DNA from 2 places in the Novosphingobium sp. BF6 genome. Region 2 is predicted to be linked to the other one. Evidence: riboswitches for the same ligand, from Rfam matches in the RefSeq annotation. Region 2 holds a riboswitch; the other holds the start of a gene.

What was found. A riboswitch is a leader RNA that binds a small molecule or an ion and turns the genes downstream of it on or off. The one in region 2 is predicted to bind cobalamin.
Region 1: it holds a riboswitch for cobalamin, as region 2 does, so the genes downstream of both, AC4D6D_RS17620 (TonB-dependent receptor plug domain-containing protein) here and AC4D6D_RS14810 (DUF1636 domain-containing protein) in region 2, are expected to answer to the same signal.

What each region holds. Positions count from the first base shown of each region.
Region 1 covers NZ_CM177776.1:496,426-502,015, forward strand. Annotated here, with positions in the region: gene AC4D6D_RS17610 (MFS transporter) at 1-843, opposite strand, end outside; gene AC4D6D_RS17615 (pentapeptide repeat-containing protein) at 967-1,629, shown strand; cobalamin riboswitch at 1,729-1,969, shown strand; gene AC4D6D_RS17620 (TonB-dependent receptor plug domain-containing protein) at 2,157-4,178, shown strand; gene AC4D6D_RS17625 (PepSY domain-containing protein) at 4,183-5,590, shown strand, end outside.
Region 2 covers NZ_CM177775.1:3,045,988-3,051,577, reverse strand. Annotated here, with positions in the region: gene paoC (aldehyde oxidoreductase molybdenum-binding subunit PaoC) at 1-1,584, shown strand, start outside; gene AC4D6D_RS14815 (cobyrinic acid a,c-diamide synthase CobB) at 1,581-2,861, opposite strand; cobalamin riboswitch at 2,935-3,126, shown strand; gene AC4D6D_RS14810 (DUF1636 domain-containing protein) at 3,351-3,758, shown strand; gene cobT (nicotinate-nucleotide--dimethylbenzimidazole phosphoribosyltransferase) at 3,755-4,771, shown strand; gene AC4D6D_RS14800 (histidine phosphatase family protein) at 4,768-5,349, shown strand; gene cobS (adenosylcobinamide-GDP ribazoletransferase) at 5,346-5,590, shown strand, end outside.

The DNA of each region.
Region 1 (5,590 bases), on a different replicon from region 2:
CGGCTGGATCAGCATGAACAGCGCTGCCTGACCTGTCAGCCCGAGAACCGGTCCAACCAGAAACAGGAAAGTGCCCGCCGTCGCTGCATCGGCCGTGCCGCACAGCAGATAGAGAAGCAGGATCCGCCGCAAGTCCGGATCGCGCATCATATCCCGCGCCAGGGCGATGGGAGAGCCGCGCGGCCGCGCCGTCCCGACCGGGCCCGGTTCTCGAAACATCGCCACCACGGCGAGCACCGTCACCGGCGCCGCTGCGGCAATGACGGTGCCCAGCACCATCGCCAATGCGCGAATGTCGAATCCGAACCGCCCCTCCAGCAGTCCGATCAGCGCGAGCATGCCGATGGCACCGATCACGCCGAACCAGACCTTGGCACCCATGATCCGGGTACGCTCGCCCTTGTCGTTGGAGAGTTCGAGACCCCAGCCGCCGTGCGGGGTGACGATGAAGGAATAGCCCATGTGCAGCAGCAGACTGGCGCCGATCACCCGCCCCAGTCCCGCTCCCGGCGGCGACAGAAACAGCAGCAGCGCGCCCAGGGGAACGAGCACGGCACCCATGACCATCCACGGCGCGCGGCGACCGAAACGGGTAGGGACCATGTCGCTGACCCAGCCGAGCACGACATCCGCCAGGGCATCGAGCACCCGTACACCCAGCATGAGCGCCCCCACCAGCGCCAGCGTCATGCCGACGGTCTGGGTCAGGAAAGCCGGCAGGTAGGACCGCCATGCCAGTTCGACGGCCTGGAACAGCAGGACCGGGAGCGAGAACACGGCCACCCCGGTCAGGCCGATGCTGCCGGACTTGCGCTGCGCGCGCGGAGAATCGCCGAGGGTCACGCAGGGGCGCCTAGAGCGCCGCGATGACATTCGCGTGACTGTCGCGGCTTGTCAGGCGGCATCAAATGACCCGAAACGCAGACCCGCCCTTGCGGCATCGCCTCCTTGCGGCATAAGGCGCGCATGATCGCAGCCACCGTCACCCGCGAAACCCTGCTGGAACCCGCCGCCGACGGTCCCCGCACCCTGACCGACTGCACGCTCGACGAAGGCGATTTTTCCGGCCTCGATCTGGGCGACACGACATTCGAGCGCTGTTCGCTGCGCCGCGCCCGGTTCGACGGCGCCAATCTCACCGGCGCCCGCTTCCGCCGCTGCCGGGGGCCGGAAGCGAGCTTCGTCCAGACCGACCTCAGCGATGCGGTCATGACCGGATGCGATTTCAGCAACGGGTTGCTGCGCCGGGCCCGGCTGACTTCCGCGCGGATCGAGGGAACCAAGCTGACCGGCGCGGACCTGACCGACGCCGGGGTGCTCGGCGCCACGTTCGCCGAAGTCCTGTTCGCCTTCGCCCGCCTGCCCGGCCTGTCGCTGCGCAAGGCGAAGCTGGTGCGGATCGACTTCTCCGATGCGGATCTCAGGAAATCCGACTTTCGCGGTGCCCTGTTCGAGGATTGCTCGCTGCGGAACGCCACGCTGGAGGGCTGCCGCTTCGAACAGGCGGACTTGCGCGGTGCGGACCTCGGCGGCATCGAACTTCGCGACGCCCGCCTGTTCCGGGGCGCGGTGATTTCCCGCCTCCAGGCCGCCGAACTGCTTTCCCAGCTCGGCCTCGAAGTGCGCTGACAGGCGCAAGGGCATCGCCCCGGCAGCGCCTCAACCGACTTGCACCGCGTCCCGCCCGGCGCTAACGAACCGCGTCCGCCGCACTCGATAGGGCGCAGCGGACAATGATCGCGCCGGTGTTCCGAAAGGAACTTAAAAGGGAACGCGGTGAGAGGGCTTGCCCTCGAATCCGGGGCTGTCCCTGCAACTGTAAGCGGTGAGCGCGATGCACATCACGCGGCGGGCCAGACGCCCATGCCGCAGCCACTGGGCCGGACGCTAAATCCTGCGAGGCCTGGGAAGGCCGTGCATCAAGCGATGACCCGTGAGCCAGGAGACCTGCCGGCGTCCGGTCGCTCTTGCTTTGGTCCAGGGGATGGCCGGGGCACGGTGATTTCTCCGTCTGAGCGACGAACCCGCGGCAGGGGCCGCACGGTGCGCCGAACGGTCGTCCCAGTCACGGGCGCCCGGTCGTTCGGTGCGTCGGTCGTTCGTTCGAACGGCAGTCCCCTGCCTAGAGCTCGCTTGGCGCCCGACAGGGGAATGAAATGAAGATCGCAACCGTTTCGCACGCGGCGCTTGCCGCGGCGCTGGTGCTCGCCTGCACCGTGCAGGTCCATACCGCGCAGGCCCACGCCGAGGAGGCCGATGACGCCGCCTCGATCGTCGTCACCGGGAAAAGCCTGGAGGAGACGCTGCCGCAGGAACTCTCCCGCTACGGCAACGACGTGGCCACCGTCAGCGAGAAGCAGGTCAAGGACAGCGGCGCGGTGGACGTGACCAAGGCGCTGGAACAGGTTCCCGGCCTCTACGTGCGGGGTCGCAACGGGCCGTTCACCTATGTCGACGTCTCGCTTCAGGGATCGCGCACGCAGGACGTGCTCTGGACGATGGACGGCATCCGCCTCAACAACCGCCTCTACGGCGGCACCTCGCCCAACGATACCCTGCCCGCCAGCATGATCGAGCGGATCGAGGTGCTGCGCGGCGGCGAAAGCCTGTTCTACGGCACCCAGGCTTCGGCGGGCGTCATCAACGTGGTGACGCGCGGCTTCACCGACGATCTGAACGGCCAGCTCAATGCCTCGGTGGACACCTGGGGCGGCACCACTCTGGACGGCTATCTGCGCGGCGCGGTGGGCGACCATCGCTTCGTGGCCTATGCCTCGCACAATCGCTCCGAGGGCTACCTGCCCTTCAGCGCCTACCAGCCGAGCCTGACCGACCGGCACCTGGGCTACAATCTCTGGTCGGCGGGTCTCAAGTACCAATACGAGATCGCCCCCGACCTCGCGCTCAACGCCCAGTACCAGCATACAGAGGCGAAGCTCGACAACCTCTCTCCCACCCGCATCCGCGAGAGCCGCAACGACCGCAACGAGGAGATCGCCAGCCTGCGGCTAGACTATACCGGCAGCGACACCGTGCAGTTCTTCCTCAAGGGCTATTTCCACGACTGGAAGACCGCCTATGTCCAGATCCGCAATTCGCTGCCCGACCATGATCCCCAGGTGATCTACCCGGCGGGCACGTTCTGGGGCTATCGCGACTGGGGCGGCAGCGCGGTGGCGAAGCTGCACCTGCATCCCGGCCTCGAATATCTGCTGGGCTACGACTTCCAGAACTTCAGCGGCCGCGACGACGTACTGCTGATCGCGCCGACCAGCGAGCAGGTCCATGCCGGGATCTTCCAGGTCCGCACCACCGACGAGATTTCGTCGAAGGGCCGCCTCGCCGCGGGCCTGCGCTACAATCGCACGGACGGCGCGAAGAAGACGATCTGGAACGTCTCGGGCCGCTACGACTTCGCCGATGCCTTCTATGTGGAAGCGAACGGCGGCACGTCGTTCGTGCTGCCCGACGCCTCACAACTCTACGGCAACGATCCCTGCTGCGAGACCGGCAATCCGAACCTCAAGGCCGAACAGAGCCTCAACCTGAACCTCTCCGGCGGCGGCGTGCTGCCGCTGGGCGCGGCGCAGCTGCGCTGGAAGGCGACTTATTTCAACCGCCGCATCAGCGACATGATCGATACGACGTACGACGATCCCGCCTTCCCGAACGGCACGTATGCGAACCTCAACGGCAAAGTCCGCTCGCAGGGCGCGGAGCTGGAACTGGGCGCGGAGCTGCCCGGCGGCTGGAACCTCTCGACCAGCTACACTTACGCCCGCGTGCGTGAGAAGGGCACATCGACGCAGCTCAACCGCAATCCGAAGCAGTATGCCAAGGCCAGCCTTGCCTACGCTCCGGAAGACCGGCCCTTCGGCGCCAGCCTCAACCTGAACTGGATCGGCGATGTCTGGTCGAGCGCATCGGGCTTCGGCCGCAGCAACTACGGCAATTACGCGCTCGTCGATTTCGGCGCCTATCTCTACCTCGACGGCGCCGCGCGGCGGAACCGCTTCGGCGTCAATGTCGAGAACCTGTTCAACAAGGAATACGCGACGCGCGGCTATTCTTCCGCCGTGACCGACCAGGGCGCGCTCGACGGCAGCAACAGCCGATTCCTCTACTTCAACCGGGGCGTGCCGCGCACATTGCGGATGAGCTACGGGCTGAGTTTCTGAGGCCATGACCATGCTCCAGCCTCGGGCAAACCGCTCTCGCAGCCTTTTGCCGCGCCCGATCCTTGTCCTTCATCGCTGGCTCGGCGTCTTCGTCGGCCTGCTGATGACGATCTGGTGCCTTTCGGGCTTCGTGATGATCTACGTGGACTATCCGAGGCTGGAGCCCACCGCGCAGGTACAGGGGCTCACCCCCCTGCAACTGCCGCCGGTCGGGGCCTGGAACACGATAGACTTGCCGCCAGACCTGCCGATTTCCTCCGCCCGCGTCGAGATGCTGGCCGGCAGGCCGGTCCTGCGCATGGTTCCCGCAAGAGCGCCTGACCGCCCGATCCCACAGATGCGCACGATACCCGATGCGATCGACCTTGCGACCGGGCAGCCGCTCGCCCCGCCCGGCCCGGCACAGATTCGCCGGATCGCGGCCGACTTCGCCCGGGGCCACGCCGTCGCGGGCACCCCTGCCGCCCCGGTCGAGACCGAGATCGACCAGTGGACCGTCCAGACCTACCGGCGCAATGCCCCGCTCTACCGCGTCGACTACGACGATGCGGCGGGCACCGAAATCTACATCTCTGGCAAGTCCGGCGAAGTCGTGCAAAAGACCACCCGCTTCCAGCGCTTCTGGAACTGGTTGGGCGCGGTGCCGCACTGGCTCTACCCGACGATCCTGCGGCAGGACGGCGCCTTGTGGAACGACGTCGTCGTCTGGACATCGCTCGCCGGATGCTTCCTCACCGCGACCGGCATCTGGGCGGGACTCGCCCGTCTGCGCCGGAAGCGCGACGGCAAGGTGGGATCGCCCTATCGCGGTCTCTGGTGGTGGCATCATGTCTTCGGCCTGTTCTTCGGCCTGCTGACCCTGACCTGGGTGGCCAGCGGCCTGTTCTCGATGAACCCCTGGGGTTTCCTCGATTCCCAGGCCGGTCTTGCCGAACGCGAACGACTGGCCGGACCGATGCGCTGGAGCGACGTGCGGCAGGCCCTCATAGCCCTGAACCACCTCCCCGCCGAGACCCTGCGCATCGAGACCGCGCCGCTCGGCGGCCATACTTTCCTGCTCGCCACCGATGCCCACGGCGGAGCGCAGCGCTTCGACATCCAGGGACGGCCCGCCCCGCTGTCCGAACGGGAACTGCGCGCCGCGCTCTCCGGCAAGCCGACGCTTGCGGCGCTGGAGCTGATGGAGGACGAGGACGCCTACTATTACAGCCACCGCGCCCCGGCCCCGCTGCCTGTCTGGCGGGCGAGACTGGCCGATGCGGAGACGACGCGGCTCTACATCGATCCGGCCAGCGGACGCCTGCTGCGCGCCTTCGACCGCAATGGACGCGGATTCCGCTGGTTACAGGACGGCCTCCACAGCCTCGATTTTCCACTGCTGCGCCAGCGACCCTGGTGGGATTTCCTCGTCC
Region 2 (5,590 bases):
GTCTGGACCTCGAACCAGATGATCGCCTGGAACAAACGCGAACTGGCCACGACGCTCCAGATGCCGCCGGAGAAAGTTCACGTCCGCTCGCCGTTCATCGGCGGGGGATTCGGCGGCAAGCTGTTCCTGCGCGCCGACGCGGTGATGGCGGCGCTGGGGGCCAAGGCCTGCGGCAGGCCGGTCAAGATCGCGATGCCGCGCCCGCTCATGCTCAACAACGCGACGCACCGCCCGGCGACGATCCAGCGCATTCGTCTGGGCGCGACGAAGGACGGCAAGCTCACCGCGATCGGCCACGAAAGCTGGTCAGGCGACTTGCCCGGCGGCGGCCCGGAATCGGCGACGCAGCAGACGAAGTTGCTTTATGCGGGAGCCAATCGCCTGACCGCCCTGCGGCTGGCCGAACTCGACCTGCCCGAAGCCAATGCCATGCGTGCTCCGGGTGAGGCGCCGGGGCTGATGGCGCTGGAGATCGCCATCGACGAGATGGCCGAGAAGCTGGCGATGGACCCGGTGAAGTTCCGCGTCCTGAACGATACGCAGGTCGATCCCGAGAACCCCAAGCGCCCGTTCTCGCAGCGGAACTTCGTGCGCTGTCTCGAAGACGGGGCCGCGCGGTTCGGCTGGAACCGGCGCAGTGCAAAGCCAGCACAAGTCCGCGAGGGGCGCTGGCTGATCGGCATGGGCGTAGCGGCGGCGTTCCGCAACAACATCAACATGACTTCGGCGGCGCGGGTGCGGCTGGCGGGCGACGGCATGGTCACCGTCGAGACCGACATGACCGATATCGGCACCGGCTCCTACACGATCATCGCCCAGACGGCGGCGGAAATGATGGGCCTGCCGGTCGAGAAAGTGCGCGTGAAGCTGGGCGATTCGTCGTTCCCGGCCTCGGCGGGTTCGGGCGGCCAGTGGGGCGCCAACAGCGCGACCTCCGGCGTCTACGCGGCTTGTGCGAAGCTGCGCGACATGGCGGCGCAGCGGCTCGGCATGGATCCGGCCGCTGCGCAGTTCGTCGATGGCGAGGTCCGCGCGGGCAACCGTTCGGTGGCGCTGGCCGAAGCGGCGAAGTCCGGCGAACTCGTCGCCGAAGAGACGATGCAGTGGGGCGATCTCGGCAAGACGTTCCAGCAATCGACGTTCGGCGCCCATTTCGTCGAGGTGGCGGTCGATTCCTATACCGGCGAGACGCGGGTGCGGCGCATGCTGGCGGTCTGCGCTGCCGGGCGCATCCTCAATCCCAAGACCGCGCGCAGCCAGGTGATCGGGGCGATGACCATGGGCGTCGGCGGCGCGCTGATGGAGGAACTGGCGGTTGACAAGCGCTTCGGCTTCTTCGTCAACCACGACCTCGCCGGGTACGAAGTGCCGGTCCATGCCGATATTCCGCATCAGGAGGTGGTGTTCCTCGACGAGGCGGACGACAAGGTCTCGCCGATGAAGGCCAAGGGCGTGGGCGAACTCGGCCTCTGCGGGGTCGGCGCGGCGGTGGCCAATGCGGTCTACAATGCCACCGGCGTGCGCGTGCGCGACTATCCGATCACGCTCGACAAGTACCTCACGAAGCTGCCTGCGATCGCTTAGCCCAGCAAGTTCGCAATCAGCTCCGGCGCGGATGGGAAGTAGAAGTGCATGTAGCTCGCGGTGAGCGAGCCTTGCCGGAATATCCGCTCGCCCTTGCGCCCATCCGGCGTCCGGGCGAGCGCGATGGGTTCGAGGGCTGTCTCCAGCCGCGAATAGTGGAAGGTGTGGCCGCGCACGGCATGGCCCGCCAGTTCCGCTTCCTGCATGCCGAGCGCGACCAGCCGTTTCTGCATGGTTGCGCTCGCGGGGAGCAGGCCCAGCATCGGCGCGCCGAGACCTGCCGCGTCCGCAAGCGTTTCGCAGGCGTAAAGCATGCCGCCGCACTCGGCGAGGATCGGTTTTCCGGCTCGGAAGTGCTCCCGGATCGCCTCGATCATCGCCCGATTGGCGGAAAGCGCGGCGAGATGAAGCTCGGGGTAGCCGCCCGGCAGCCACAGCGCATCGCAGTCCGGCAAGGCCTCATCGCGCAGGGGCGAGAAGAACGAGAGCCGCGCGCCCGCCCGTTCGAGAAAGTCGAGGTTTGCCCGGTAGATGAAGCCGAAAGCCTCGTCGCGGGCGATGGCGATGCGCCTGCCCGACAGCGCAGCGGGGATCGGCGCGGCGGCGCGGGGGGCCGGGAAGGACACCGGCTCGGGCAGCCAGAGCGCGCTTTCGGGGAGCAGGTCGGCGGCGCGGTCGATACGGGCTTCGATATCCGCGACTTCGCCCGCCTGCACGAGGCCGAGATGGCGTTCGGGCAGGGCCATGTCCTCGTCGCGCCGCATCGCGCCGAGCCATTGCACGCTGTCCGGCATACCTCGTTCCAGCAGTTCGGCATGGCGCTCGCTGCCGACTCGATTGGCGAGCACGGCGGCCAAGGTCACGCCGTCCCGATAGGTAGCGAGGCCGTGGACGAGCGCGCCGAAGGTCTGGGCCATCGAGGACCCATCCATCACCGCCATGACCGGCAGGCCGAAGTGCCGGGCGAGGTCGGCGGAGGAGGGGGTGCCGTCGAACAGGCCCATGACCCCTTCGATCAGGATCAGGTCCGCCTCCCGTGCCGCCTCGTGCAGCAGGGCGCGGCACTGGTCCTCGCCGCACATGAACAGGTCGAGCTGGTGGACCGGCGCGCCGCTGGCCACTTCGTGGACCATCGGGTCGAGGAAATCCGGCCCGCACTTGAACACCCGCACCCGGCGTCCGGCGCGGACATGGCGGCGGGCGAGGGCGGCGGTGACGAGGGTCTTGCCCTGTCCCGAAGACGGCGCAGTGACGAGCAGGGCGGGACAGGCGGTCATCGGCGCCGGGACCTATGGCACTTCGCGGGGGCGCGCAAGCGGCGCGCTCTTGCACGCCGGGCCGCCACCCGATAGGGCCACGCCTGCGACAGGTTCCCCGCAAGGGGATCAAAAGGGAACGCGGGTTCAAGGCCCCGGCTGCCCCTGCAACTGTAAGCGGCGAGCCGTGCGGCCATTTCGCCATTGGGGGCGTAAGCTCCTGAGAAGGCGGCCGAACCGGCACCGACCCGTGAGCCAGGAGACCTGCCTGCCGCAGTCGTTCTTCGACCGGACAGGGTGAGCCGGACGAACGGGGTCATGCCTCGCAGAGCGACAGCCACTGCCGTGCCGTCTTGCGGCGCGAGAGGGCCTGTCGTCGCCTGCCGCGATCGCATGTCCTTCGCCTGCACGTCGGCCCGGCCGGGTTCGATGCTCGCTTGAAGGACATGCCGTGAACTGCCGAATTTCCATTGCCGGAACTCCCTGCCTCGGGCTGAGGAGCGGCTGCTGATGCTGCATCCCGTCGAACCCGGCCCTTCCGTGGTGGTGTGCAATACCTGCCGTCACTCCGCCGAAACGCGCGAGGACGCAAACGGGCAGCGCGGCGGCGCGGTGCTGGCCGAGGCCATGCGCGCGGTGCAGGCTGCCGAGCCGGACCTTCAGGGCGTGGCGGTTCAGGAAATGCCCTGCCTCTTCGCCTGCCAGCGCCACTGCACCGTGGCGATCCGCGCACCGGGCAAGCTCGGCTATGTGCTCGGCGACTTCACGCCGGACGCGGACGCGGCCCGCGCTATTCTCGAATATGCTTCGCGCCATGCCGCCAGCGAGCACGGGCAGGTGCCTTACCGCGAATGGCCGCAGGGCGTGAAGGGCCACTTCATCACCCGCACCCCGCCCGAAGGGTACATCGGCACATGATCCGGTTCGAGAACCGCGCCGCCTTCGCCGCCGCGCTCGCCGACCTGCCCGAGCCCGACCTCGCCGCGCTGGAAGCCGCGCGCGCGCGTCAGGCGGTGCTCACAAAGCCGCTCGGCTCGCTCGGGCGGCTGGAGGAGATCGCGGTGTTCATGGCGGGCTGGCAGGGCCGCGCGCGTCCCCGCGCCGACCGCATCCGCGCGGTGATCTTCGCAGGCAACCATGGCGTCGCCGCGCGCGGGGTCAGTGCCTATCCGCCGGAAGTCACCGTGCAGATGGTCACCAATTTCAAGGCGGGCGGCGCGGCGATCAATGCGCTGACGGCGGCCTGCGGTGCGCAGCTGGCGGTCGTCCCGCTCGATCTCGCGTGCCCGACCGGGGACATCACCCGCGAACCGGCGATGAGCGAGGCGGAGTGTCTGGCGGCCCTCAATGCCGGGGCGGCTGCGGTCATGGCGGATAGCGACCTGTTCTTCGTGGGCGAGATGGGCATTGGCAATACGACGCCCGCCGCCGCGCTGGCCGCGCAAGTCTTCGGCGGCGAGGCAGCGGAATGGATCGGGCGCGGCACCGGCCTCGACGATGCGGGCCTCGCGCGGAAGGCCGAGGCGGTCGCGGCGGCCCTTGCGCTGCACGGGGCCGATTGCACCGACGCTTTCGAGACTTTGCGCCGGCTCGGCGGGCGGGAGATCGCGGCCATGGCGGGGGCGGTGCTGGCGGCGCGGCATTTGCGGGTGCCGGTCCTGCTCGACGGGTTCATCGCCTGCGCGGCCCTTGCGCCGCTGCTGGCGGACAATGCCGCTTTTCTCGGCCACTGCCTTGCCGCGCATTGCTCGGCCGAGGCGGGACACGTGCGTCTGCTCGAACGCTTTGGGCTGGACCCGTTGCTGCACCTCGGCATGAGGCTGGGCGAAGGTTCGGGCGCGGCGGTGGCGGCGCAGATCGTGCGCTCGGCGCTGGCCGCGCATGACGGCATGGCGACTTTTGCCGAGGCGGCGGTCGCAGGGGCTGCATGAACGGCGTGCTCGTCCACCTCATGCGCCACGGCGCGCCGGTAAAACCGGGGCTGCTGCTCGGCCACCGCGACGATCCGTCGACGCCTGCCGGGGTAGCACACTGCGTGACGCGGGCGGCGGGCCTGACGTTCGAGCGGGTGGTTTCGTCCGACCTGCAAAGGTCGAGCATTCCCGCCGCGCAGATCGCGGCCCTGCGTCGGCGGCGGCATGACCTCGACCTGCGCTGGCGTGAAATCGACTTCGGCGACTGGGACGGTCTTGCCCCGCAGCAACTCGATCCGGCCGTGCAGGCCCGGTTCTGGGACGATCCCGAGACCCATGCCCCGCCCGGCGGCGAGCGCTGGTCGCAGCTTTGCACCCGCATCGGCGAGGCGCTCACTGAGATCGACCGCGCCAGCCTGATCCTCACCCATGGCGGCGCCATGCGCGCGGCGCTTTCGGTGCTGTTCGGCTTCGATCACCGGCAGGTCTGGGCCTTCGAACTGCCTTACGGCGCGCTGGTCAGCCTGCGCCTCTGGCCGGGCGAGGGCCTGCCCGCCGCGCAGATCCTCACGCTGGATAGCGGGAAGACGGCATGAGGCGGCTCGTCCTCGCGCTCCAGTTCCTGACGCGCCTGCCGCTTCCGCCAGTGCGGGCCGATGCCGAGGACTTCGCGAAATCGATGCGCTGGTTTCCGCTGGCGGGACTGGCCGTGGGCGGCCCCGTGGCGGGAGCCTGGTGGCTGGGAAGCCGTCTGGGCGATTCGTGGCTTGCAGCCCTGTTGGGACTGGCGGCCTGGATCGGCATTACCGGCGCGCTGCACCTCGACGGGCTGGGCGA